2 regions of the Neobacillus sp. S1115 genome follow, and region 2 is predicted to be linked to the other one. Evidence: riboswitches for the same ligand, from Rfam matches in the RefSeq annotation. Region 2 holds a riboswitch; the other holds the start of a gene.
The links. A riboswitch is a leader RNA that binds a small molecule or an ion and turns the genes downstream of it on or off. The one in region 2 is predicted to bind S-adenosylmethionine.

Region 1 (6,065 bases), 2.4 Mb from region 2:
AATCGGTTCAACTGGTTATTAAAAACGGGGAAATATTCGCCCTCTATGACTCACACTCGGATCAGGCAAATTGCCAAATCCACGGCGGCCCGCAAGAACTAAAGCAACTTCTCGGGGGGCAAGAAAGATTAAGGGTACTGCAACGGAATGGCGCCCTGAACGTAAAAGGCGCACTAAGGACCATATTACTACTGGAATCACTATTTTATTTAACTAAAGGTCAGACAAATCTTGCCAAAATAATTTAATCAAAGGTATTGACTCGGAATTAAAGTTCAGGTATTATTTTTTTAGAATATTCAAGCAACGAACAGCAAACTAAATATACATTCTTATCAAGAGCGGCGGAGGGACTGGCCCGTTGAAGCCCGGCAACCGGTGGACCACACGGTGCTAAATCCAGCAGAGCAAACGGGCTCTGAAAGATAAGAAGAGCGGAGAACCCCCATCTTCTTATAGGAAGCATGGGTTTTATTTTTATATTGGGAGGGAATAAGAACTATGTCAGAAAAACAAAAGAAGTTAAGGTTTGAAACATTAAGTGTTCACGGTGGACTCTCACCAGACCCTGTAACAGGAGCACGGGCGCTACCTATCTATCAAAATAACGCCTACCAATTCAAAAGCACAGAGCATGCCGCCAATCTATTCGCGTTAGCGGAACCTGGGTACATATATACACGGATTCACAATCCAACGACAACTGTTTTTGAAGAAAGAGTATCGCTTCTAGAAGGCGGCGTTGGCGCACTGGCAGTGGCAAGCGGTATGTCTGCCATCACATTGGCCATCTTAAACATTGCCGAAGCGGGTGATGAGATTGTTGCTGCATCCAATCTATATGGTGGAACGTATAATCTATTTGCAGTGACCCTGCCTAAATACGGGATTAATGTGAAGTTTGTCGACCCAGAGAATCCGGAAAACTTCCGTGCCGCCATTACGGAAAAAACAAAAGCTGTTTTCGCTGAAACGATCGGCAACCCAAGCTTAAGAATCCTGGATATTGAAAAAGTAGCCAATATTGCTCATGAAGCAGGGGTTCCTCTTATCGTGGACAATACCTTTGCAACACCATACTTGTGCCGTCCAATTGAGCATGGCGCTGATATCGTCGTTCACTCCGCAACCAAGTGGATATTAGGTAATGGAACAACTACAGGGGGCATTATTGTCGACGGAGGCAAGTTCGATTGGAATTCACCGAAATTCCCTGGCTTAACAACGCCAGACTCCAGCTATAATGACCTTGTTTATGCAGAGGCACTTGGACCAGTTGCTTATATTATTAAAGCACGCGTACAGCTTCTCCGCGACATGGGGCCGGCTTTAAGCCCGCAAAGCTCATTCCAGTTTGTTCTTGGGTTAGAAACGCTTCATGTACGGATGAAAGAGCATGTCGCCAACACCAAAAAGGTAGTGGAATACTTGCATAATCATCCTGCGGTTGAATGGGTTTCTTATCCGGGGCATCCATCACATCCTGACTATGAATTGGCACAAAAATATTTACCTAAGGGCGCTGGTTCAATGGTTGTATTTGGCATTAAAGGCGGAAGAGAAGCCGGTGCGAAATTAATCGATGCGATCACCCTATGGGCGCACGTGGCTAATGTCGGCGATGCCAAGAGCTTAATTATCCACCCAGCAAGCACCACACACCAGCAGCTGGATGCGGAAGGATTAAAGTCAGCGGGTGTTTCTGAGGACTTGATCCGTCTATCCATTGGAATCGAAAATGTTGAGGACTTAGTGGAAGATTTAGAGGACGCAATCGAAGCTGCAACAGGCTTAACATCTTTAAAAACCAATGCCTAAATTTTCCTTAAATAGTTTTTTGAAAATGTAGAATTTTGTCGTTGACACTACTATCTAACCGTGATACTATTACTTTCATAATAATAGTATTAATGCATGTATAATTAAATATAGGATAGCTTTTGCTCTTATCAAGAGAGGTGGAGGGATGTGCCCTATGAAGCCCGGCAACCGTCAATTTTATTGAAATGGTGCCAATTCACACAAAGCCTGCGGCTTTGAAAGATGGGAGAAAGGATTCATTTAATAATGATGCCTTTCTGCCTTTGCAGAGAGGCTTTTTATTTTACTAAAATAGAATTCTTTCATGAAAATTATCAAATCCTATAATAAGGACAAGAAGTAGGTGATTCAATGATTTCCATTAAAAATGTACGAAAGATTTTTTCTACCAAGCAGGGACAGTTAAAAGCTGTTGATGAAGTAAACCTGGATATAAAAGAAGGAGAAATCTTTGGTGTGATCGGATATAGCGGGGCTGGTAAAAGTACCTTAATCCGCATGTTAAATGGCCTTGAGCTGCCTACGGGTGGAACTGTCAACGTGGCTGGCCGGGAGATTTCAAAAATAAAGGGTGCAGAGCTTAGAAAAGCCCGTCAGGAAATCAGCATGATTTTCCAGCACTTCAATCTACTTTGGTCAAGAACAGTTAGCGAAAATATCTCTTTTCCATTAGAGATTGCCGGTGTGAGCGCACCGGAAAGGAAAAAACGAGTTGAAGAGTTGATCAAGTTAGTTGGCCTTGAGGGCAGAGGTGACGCCTACCCTTCACAGTTGAGCGGCGGGCAGAAACAGCGGGTCGGGATTGCCCGGGCCCTTGCCAATAACCCAAAGGTGCTGTTATGTGACGAGGCAACATCAGCGCTCGACCCGCAAACAACAGACTCTATTCTCGACCTTTTAGTGAATATCAATAAACAATTCGGCTTAACGATTGTGCTGATTACTCACGAAATGCATGTCATCCGGAAAATCTGTCATCGAGTAGCGGTCATGGAAAGTGGGCGGATTGTGGAGCTTGGTCCGGTGCTTGATGTATTTAAAAACCCTCAGCAGCCGATTACGAAACGGTTTGTCCAGCAGGTAACCGAACCGGAAAAAACAAAGGAAACAGCAGAGCATTTGCTAGAGCGCTATCCGCATGGAAAGGTCATTCAACTATCGTTTCTTGGGGAAGCAACAGAACAGCCATTAATCACACGTGTGATTCGTGATTTTGATGTCGTAGTAAATATTCTCCAAGGGAATATTTCTCATACGCAAAACGGGTCTTATGGAACATTATTTATTCATTTGGATGGCCAAGCTAATGAAATTCAGAAAGCCATCGATTATATTCACTCGCAGCAAGTGGGCGTGGAGGTGATCAGTAATGGCTGACTTTATGGAATTAGTTAAGTGGGATGAGCTGTTACTGGCAACACGTGAAACGATCTATATGACCGCCATCTCGGTCCTTGCGACATTTATTTTGGGCTTGCTGCTTGGCCTGCTGCTATTTCTAACGAGTAAAGGAAACATATGGCAAAGCCGCGGAGTAAACATTATTATTGCTGGCTTTGTAAATATTTTTAGATCCATTCCCTTTATTATCTTAATTGTTTTATTAATCCCTTTTACTAAAGTTCTCGTTGGGACAATGCTCGGTGCCAATGCTGCACTGCCGGCACTGATTATTGGAGCAGCTCCGTTTTATGCTCGAATGGTGGAAATCGCCCTTAGGGAGATTGATAAAGGTGTGATTGAAGCATCCCAATCAATGGGTGCAACACATGGACATATTATTTTTAAGGTATTAATACCAGAATCCTTGCCAGCATTAATTTCTGGGATTACCGTTACGGCGATTTCACTTGTTGGTTTCACTGCAATGGCTGGGGTCATTGGAGCTGGTGGACTTGGCCATTTTGCCTATCTAGAAGGCTTTCAACGCAACAGGCCAATGGTTACATTAGTGGCAACAATTGCTATTTTAATCTTAGTTTTTATTATCCAATTTATTGGAGATTATTTTACAAAGAGAACAGATAAACGTTAACAGGAGGAGTAAAAAATGAAAAAAGTTCTGGGTTTGATCTTCATTGCGTTTACCGTATTTGCCTTAGCGGCCTGCGGCGGTGCAAAAAATGATTCAGCAGATAAAGATGGGAACAAAAAATTAGTTGTTGGTGCAACTGCTGTACCACACGCAGAAGTACTTGAAGCTGCAAAGCCAATATTGAAGAAAAAAGGTATTGATTTGGAAATTCAAGTTTTCCAAGACTATATTCTGCCAAACGTAGCATTAAAGGATAAAGAAATAGATGCAAACTATTTCCAAACACCTGGGTATTTAGATCTGCAGATGAAAGAAAATAAAGATTTTGATTTTGTCAGTGTGGGCGGGGTTCATAAAGAACCAATCGGCATTTACTCAAAAAAGTATAAAAGTCTAAAAGATCTTCCAAATGGTGCAACCATTATTATGAGTGATTCTTTAAGCGACCACGGCCGTATCCTGCCGATTTTTGAAAAGGCTGGATTAATCAAGCTTAAAGAAGGCGTTGGTGCAAACGCAAGAATAGATGATATCGTTGAAAATCCAAAGAACCTGAAGTTCCCTAAATTAATTGAAGCAAAATTATTAGCATCTTCCTTCGAAAACGGTGAAGGTGATGCGGTTGCCATTAATACTAACTATGCATTAGAAGGCGGCATTGATATTGGAAAATATGGTATTGCCTTTGAAGGCAGTGACGTGGTTCCAGCCAACCTTGTAGTAGTTCGTTCAGAAGACAAAGACCGTAAAGAAATCAAAACACTTGTAGAGGTTCTTCAATCGAAAGAAATTCAAGATTTTATTAAGGATAAATACAAAGGTGCTGTTATTGCGGCAACCGAGTAATTATTAAATATGTAGCAATATTGCAGAAAAGTCAGTGAGGATTCACTGGCTTTTCTGCATTCATTACATGAAAGCTCATTAAGTAGTAAAAAATAGATGCCATAACCACCCATGGCATTTTAGCAAAAAATAAGGTATCATTTTATTCGGGCTTGTATTACATAAAAAGTCTTTATCTGAATTTTCTTTAAAAACTTCCTGCTATTCTCATTTAGCATGTTCTTAGTGAAAATACATGCTAGTTATTACTATTAAAAAGTTGCTAACAAATTTCATTTGTTATAAGATTGTAATGAGAATAAAGTGAGAATGAATGCGGAAGATCTTAAAAAATCTGTCTGCAAAGATACAATACATTTTCGGAGGTATGAATATGGCTGGATCAACTTTAACAATTAAAGATCTGCACGTAGCAATTGATGGGAAAGAAATTTTAAAGGGTGTCAACCTTGAAATAAAAGGCGGCGAAATTCACGCCATTATGGGTCCTAACGGAACTGGTAAATCTACATTATCTTCTGCTATCATGGGTCACCCTAAATATGAAGTAACAAGCGGCAGCATTACGCTTGATGGGCAAGATGTTTTAGAAATGGAAGTAGATGAGCGCGCTCGTGCTGGACTATTTTTAGCCATGCAATACCCAAGCGAAATTAACGGTGTAACGAATGCTGACTTCTTGCGTTCGGCGATTAACGCCCGTCTTGGCGAAGGTAACGAAATTTCTTTAATGAAATTCATTCGTAAAATGGATAAGCAAATGGAATACCTTGAAATGGATCTAGATATGGCGCAGCGTTACCTTAATGAAGGCTTCTCCGGCGGTGAGAAAAAGCGCAATGAAATCCTGCAATTAATGATGTTGGAGCCAAAGATTGCGATTCTCGATGAAATCGACTCCGGACTTGATATCGATGCCTTAAAGGTAGTATCGAAAGGTGTCAACGAAATGCGCGGTGAGGATTTCGGCTGCTTAATTATTACTCACTATCAACGTCTGTTAAACTATATCACTCCTGACCATGTGCATGTGATGATGCAAGGCCGTGTTGTAAAATCCGGCGGGCCAGAGCTTGCACAGCGCTTAGAAGCAGAAGGATATGACTGGATCAAGCAAGAGCTTGGTATTGAAGATGAAACAGTTGAGCAAGAAGCTTAAAAGCTTTTGTTAGGAGGGTTAGCAATGACAACAGAAATAACATTACCGTTTGATAAGGGTTTTGTGAGCTCTTTTTCAAAAGAAAAGAGCGAGCCTGCTTGGTTTGAAGAGCTTCGACTGAAGGCACTTGAGCATTTTCACGAACTGCCAATGCCTCGACCAGATAAAACAAAAATAGATAAATGGAATTTTACACAGTTTGAG
Region 2 (6,065 bases):
ACAGTACCGATCAAGAAATGGTTATAATAAGAATAGCAGGTAGAACTAGTTTAAGAAGGTTTTGCCTTACCTGATATAACCGTTCTTTTTTAAGAATTAACAATACAACAATAAAAGCAGTGCATTTCACAACTGAAAACTGCACTGCTTTTCCATGTTAATTTATCTACTTGATAAAGCCTTGTTATGATAGGACTCATTCATTTAATAAATTTGTAAATCTTAAGTCTCTTTTGTTTCATTTAACTCATCAATTAGCTGTTTTGTCCTCTTCGCATTCCCTTCCGCAAAGTTTTCTAGACGTTCTTTTAGCTCATCATCGTCATGAACCCGTTCGGCGGTAATTAAATATGTACGCATCAAATCTTCTTCTATTTCTAGAGAATCTTTGAGAACCGCTTCTAGATTTTCCTTTTCTTCATTTCCTTTAAAAAAACCCATCTGGCATCCTCCTTTTTATCATAGGATTCACCATTAGGCTATTGTATATCCAACATAAAAAGGATATGGAATTAAAATCCATATCCTGCTTTGCTGACAATTATTTTTTCATCCAAGATGGTTTTCCAAAACCCTTGAATTGGTCATCAATCACTTTTTCAAAATCTGCTGATTCAACAACAGCTTTAATATCTTTTGATAACTGTGAATCCTTGTTGGAGGTTTTTACTGCGACAATATTACGGTAATTGTCTGCCATGTCTTCTAGAGTTAATGCATCTAACAGATTCATTTTTGCAGCAAGAGCAAAATTTCCAGGTACAGCAGCTAAATCTGCACTTTCAACAGAGCGTGGAAGCTGGCCTGCTTCGATTGGCTGGAACTTAAGGTTTTTCTTGTTTTCAGCGATGTCTTTTTCAGATACTTTTAGTGGATCCGCATCTGCTTTGATAGTGATAAGTCCTGCATCACGAAGTGTGTTCAAAGCACGTGCTGCATTTGTCGGGTCGTTTGGAAGTGTAACAGTTGCCCCTTCTTTTACATCTTTAATCGATTTTATTGTGTTTGAATAAATTCCCATTGGTGCAGTTGGCACAGAAATAAGTGCTGTTAAATCCATGTTGTTTTCTTTCGCGAAATTTTGAAGGTAAATCGTGTGCTGGAAAAGGTTTGCATCGATATCGCCATTGTTTAATGCTTTGTTTGGCTGGATATAGTCACTGAATTCAACAATTTCAACTTTGTAGCCTTTTTTCTCTAGGCCTGGTTTAATCGCTTTTGTTACCATGTCGCTATATGGGCCGGCAGTCGCGCCTATTTTAATTTCTTTTGATTCTGTTGCTTTCTCTTTTCCACTGGCTGCTTTTTCAGTGTTGCTACCGCAAGCAGCTAGTGCAAAGACTACACAAAGTAATAGAATGCTTGTTAACCATTTTTTCATAATAATTTCTCCCCTTTATTTATCTTCTTTTATCTACAACTTTGGCGATATAGTCACCAAGAAGCTGAATGACCTGAACTAAAATAATTAAGATTAAAACTGTTGAAATCATAATGGTATTGTCGTACCGGTAATAACCGAAGCGAATCGCCAAGTCTCCAATACCGCCGCCGCCGACTGTTCCGGCCATAGCGGAAAATCCTACTAAACTGATGAGTGTTAAAGTGACACCTGAGATAATGCCGGATCTTGCTTCAAGTAATAGGACATCTTTTATAATCATCCACGGGGTTGCCCCGGCGGCAATAGCTGCTTCGATTACTCCTTTATCAATTTCTCTCAATGCATTTTCAACAATCCTTGCAAAAAACGGAATTGCCGCAACCGATAGCGAAACACTGGCGGCAGTTGGGCCTATGGTAGTCCCTACGAGTATGTTTGTCAGTGGGAGCAATGCCACCAATAATATAATGAAAGGAATCGACCGGACCATGTTGACAATAAAACCCAGGACATTCTGGACGGCTCGATTTTCCATAAACAATCCTTTATCGGTTATGTAAAGCAATATCCCAACCGGCAATCCGATTATCGTCGATACGACCAACGAAATCGCAATCATATAGATGGTTTGAAAAAATGCTTTATTAATATCCGGAATAAGCTCCATCAGATGTGCAAAATCAAAGCCCATTGTGTAACACCTCCACCTGTGCTGCCCGGTTCTCAATGTATTGAAGGGCTTTTTGGACTTCTTCTTTTTGTCCCTTTAGCTCCATTATGAAAATACCAAGCGGCAACTCTTGAATGTATTCAATCGAGCCATGGAGGAAATTCCCTTTTACGTTAAATTGTTGAAGAGTATCAGAAATGACTCCCTCTCCCGCCACCTTACCTTTAAAGGTAACTTTTATTATTGGCCCCTGGCAGCTTTTTAGAATGACTTCCGGGATTTCAAGGGTCACGACACTCTCAATAAATTCTTTTGTAAGTTCTGTATGCGGGTTGGCAAAAATATCATATACCGAACCTTCCTCCACAACTCGTCCTTCCTGCATAATTGCCATCCGGCTGCAGATTTCTTTTACAACATCCATCTCGTGAGTGATCAATACAATGGTGATGTTAAGTTCTTTATTGATTTTTTTCAATAGATTGAGTATCGACTTTGTTGTCGTAGGGTCAAGTGCAGATGTTGCTTCGTCACATAAAAGCACCTTCGGATTATTTGCGAGAGCCCTTGCAATACCGACTCGTTGTTTTTGACCACCGCTGAGTTGGGATGGATAGACATCACGTTTATCAGAAAGGCCGACCATTTCAAGGAGTGCCTCTACTCTAATTTTAATTTGTTCTTTTGGCATGTTGGCCGCTTTTAAAGAAAACGCAATATTCTCGTAAACCGTTTTTTGACTGATTAAATAAAAGTGTTGGAAAATCATACCAATCTTAAGCCTAGCTGAACGTAGTTGCTCGCCTTTAAGGGAGGTAAGGTTTGTGCCATCAACCATAATACTTCCCGATGTGGGACGTTCTAATAGATTAATACATCTGAGCAGGGAGCTTTTTCCGGCGCCTGAATAGCCGACAATACCAAAGATTTCACCTTCCTGGACGGTTAGTGAAACATTGTCAACACCTTTTACTTCACCCTTTTTTGTCTTATAAATTTTACTAAGGTTCTTTATTTCAATCATACTGATTACCTCATTTTTCCGATATCTAAACTAGACTTTATACCCAAACAAAAAGCCCCATTCATTCTGAAAGGGGCGTCGAAATTAAATAGAATTTCGGCTTATCTTTCAGAATGATAGTACAGTCATTCTGCAGGAATTGGCACCTTCCCAATCGGGGGTTGCCGGACGTCATCGGGCCATGTCCCTCGGTCGCTCTGGATAAGAAAATTAAATTAACAAATAATTAAGTTATATTAAGATAGTACAAATCTATTTTTGTTTTGTCAATCATCTAAATTATAGCGCAATTTACCCGATAGCGTTTTCAATATTGTCATATCAACTTATTATTAATTTAAAAATTTTTTTATTCGATTAGAAAAGAGCTTTTCGCATGAAAAGCTCTTTGTGCATAACATTAGGCTAGAGCACCAGCAACATCATAGTTATGAATATCAATTTCCAATTGTTTTCCGAGTGCTAGTTTAGCGAGTTCTGCCCCTAAGTATGGTCCGCTGGTTAATCCTGATGAACCGAGACCATTGGCTAATAAGATTCCTTCATAATTCGGAATAGCTCCAATAATGGGAAGAAAACCGGGAGTAAAAGGACGAAAACCTACCCTAGTTTCCAATATCATTCCACTGGCAAGTCCTGGAGCAACTGCCAAAGCTTTATTTAAGATTTCTTGGACACCTCCAGCCGTTACCCGATTATCAAATCCAGCATCATTTTCATGAGTTGCTCCAATGACGACACGCCCACCTTCAAAGGATAGAATATATTGATCGGATGGTGGCATGATTACAGGCCACGAATTTGTGTCCATATCTTGCATATGTAGATGTATGATTTGCGCCTTTTGTGGCCTTACCAAAAATTCAACTCCCAGCGGATCCAAAAGTTCCTTTGCCCACGCTCCTGCAGTGACTATGACTTGATCAGCAAAAAATGACCTATCTGATACTTTAACTCCTTGGACTTTATTATCACTACTAATTAATGAAGCATCCCCTTTAACAACTTGGGCTCCATTCTTGACTGCGGCGTCTACAAGCGCAGTACGCAATGCTCGGCCATTTACACGTGCCCCGCCACTAACATAAACCGCGCCATATTCATTGGACAACGGCGGAAAAAGTCGATTCGTTTCAGTTGGAGATAAAATTGTTATTTCGCCGATTTCGGGAGCATCCTCCCAACGGGTCCGTGCCCGTTCTGCCATCTTTTCCAACTTTGCTGGATCAGTGTGAATACTTAATGCCCCAACTCGTTTATAACCCGTATCTTTTTCCCCATCTGCTTCTAACTGAGCTATTAATTCTGGATAATACCGGGCTCCACCTTTAACCAACTGGTACCAGGCTTTATTACGCCGTTGGGACAACCATGGGCAAACAATCCCCGCAGCTGCGTCAGTGGCTTGACCGGGGACATGCCGGTCCACTATGATAACCTCGGCCCCCCATTTTGCAAGGTGATAAGCAGTGGATGCTCCGAGTATTCCTGCCCCAATTACAATTACCTTTTGCATAACTCACCTCAATACAAAAACTCAGTCTTACAGACTGAGCAAAGTAGATACTATATATATTACAACAAATACACTACTGCTTTAAAGTTCCTTTGTGCGCTGCCTTCTCTCCATTACTTGCTCACACACCATATTATACATAATCTCAACACCTTTTTCAGATGCTTCGAAGTTAAAGGCATTTTCAACATCAATCCCAAGACAGCCCGCTTCTTCCTTAGCATCGATGTTTGCCCCCAAAAAGATAAACTCCCAATTATATTTCTCCTTTTGGTGCTTGATGAGTTCCTTCACTTTTGTATAGGAAAATTCACTACTTGCGTTTTCCATTCCATCAGTCGTGATCACAAATATTACCTTACCGGGCTTATCATTTTCAGGAGTTGTGGATAACCGATATCCTACGTCAAGAATGGTTTTCCCCACTGCATCCAACATTGCCGTCATACCTCTTACGTAATAATCCTGATTCGTAAGTTCAGCCTTCTTTGCCTCAATTCCATTCCACAGTATTTCATATTGGTCATCAAATAAAACGGCTGTAACCAACGTATCCCCCTCTAACTTCCTCTGCTTTTCAATAAGCCCGTTAAACCCGCCAATCGTATCACTTTCAAGGCCTGCCATCGATCCGCTTCTATCCAGCAAAAAAATAATCTCCGTTAAGTTTGTATTCATTACTATCATCCTTTCAATATTGTTTATAAAATAATAATAGGGTATTAAATTTAGGAGATGGTCGCCTCTCAAGCGACATTTATGGGGGGAAAATTATGCTGGACAAACACTTACTAGTAGAATTGCAGGAATACGTTGAAAAAAACTTAAACTTCCTTACTTACTCCATGATGGAGTCTAATGAAATACATAGTCTCGAATTAGAGGATTTTATCAAAAACAAACGCCAGCCGACCTTCAACCAAACTTTATTCAAATTGATAGATAGAAAGGGCGCCGCCGACTTAGAAATCTATAAAAAAGCCGGATTGGACCGCAGGCATTTTTCTAAAATCCGCTCCAACCCCGAATACCGTCCAGGAAAAAATACGGTAGTTGCCCTTGGATTGGCCCTTGAATTAAACAAAAAAGAAACCGACAAACTGTTAAGTTCAGCCGGTTACTCTTTATCTGACAGCGATACCTTTGATTTAGTCATTCAATTTTGTCTGGAGAAAAAAATATATGATGTCCATGATGTTAATCAAGCGCTGGACTATTTTAGTCTGAAGCCATTGATGGGTGTGGCAGAGTAGAGAAAGGGGGGCCTTTACCAGGCTTCCCCCACATCAACCCTTATCCATTTGCTGATGGATGACTATCGGCATCGTCCAACTGTTGCGCTAAATCATCCGCTAATAACAATTGCTCAGATTTACCATCAGTGGTCTGTGCTAATAGAATTTCTTTTTCCGGAGCGGGCAATGATTTTTCTGCCACCAATTGCTCCAATCGGTCCACTCTTTCCAGTAGA

Region 1: another riboswitch for S-adenosylmethionine. It lies ahead of ACZ5B7_RS25465 (methionine ABC transporter ATP-binding protein); the one in region 2 lies ahead of ACZ5B7_RS06610 (methionine ABC transporter ATP-binding protein).

Annotation. Positions count from the first base shown of each region.
Region 1 covers NZ_AP038275.1:5,172,130-5,178,194, reverse strand. The annotation lists gene ACZ5B7_RS25475 (SCP2 sterol-binding domain-containing protein) at 1-248, shown strand, start outside; SAM riboswitch class I at 330-432, shown strand; gene ACZ5B7_RS25470 (O-acetylhomoserine aminocarboxypropyltransferase/cysteine synthase family protein) at 502-1,818, shown strand; SAM riboswitch class I at 1,944-2,050, shown strand; gene ACZ5B7_RS25465 (methionine ABC transporter ATP-binding protein) at 2,173-3,198, shown strand; gene ACZ5B7_RS25460 (methionine ABC transporter permease) at 3,191-3,856, shown strand; gene ACZ5B7_RS25455 (MetQ/NlpA family ABC transporter substrate-binding protein) at 3,872-4,702, shown strand; gene sufC (Fe-S cluster assembly ATPase SufC) at 5,076-5,861, shown strand; gene sufD (Fe-S cluster assembly protein SufD) at 5,886-6,065, shown strand, end outside.
Region 2 covers NZ_AP038275.1:1,356,624-1,362,688, reverse strand. The annotation lists gene narI (respiratory nitrate reductase subunit gamma) at 1-43, shown strand, start outside; gene ACZ5B7_RS06625 (hypothetical protein) at 223-441, opposite strand; gene ACZ5B7_RS06620 (MetQ/NlpA family ABC transporter substrate-binding protein) at 542-1,381, opposite strand; gene ACZ5B7_RS06615 (methionine ABC transporter permease) at 1,401-2,075, opposite strand; gene ACZ5B7_RS06610 (methionine ABC transporter ATP-binding protein) at 2,065-3,078, opposite strand; SAM riboswitch class I at 3,177-3,286, opposite strand; gene ACZ5B7_RS06605 (NAD(P)/FAD-dependent oxidoreductase) at 3,479-4,594, opposite strand; gene ACZ5B7_RS06600 (vWA domain-containing protein) at 4,676-5,272, opposite strand; gene ACZ5B7_RS06595 (hypothetical protein) at 5,368-5,847, shown strand; partial or broken gene ACZ5B7_RS06590 (gas vesicle protein) at 6,017-6,065, opposite strand, start outside.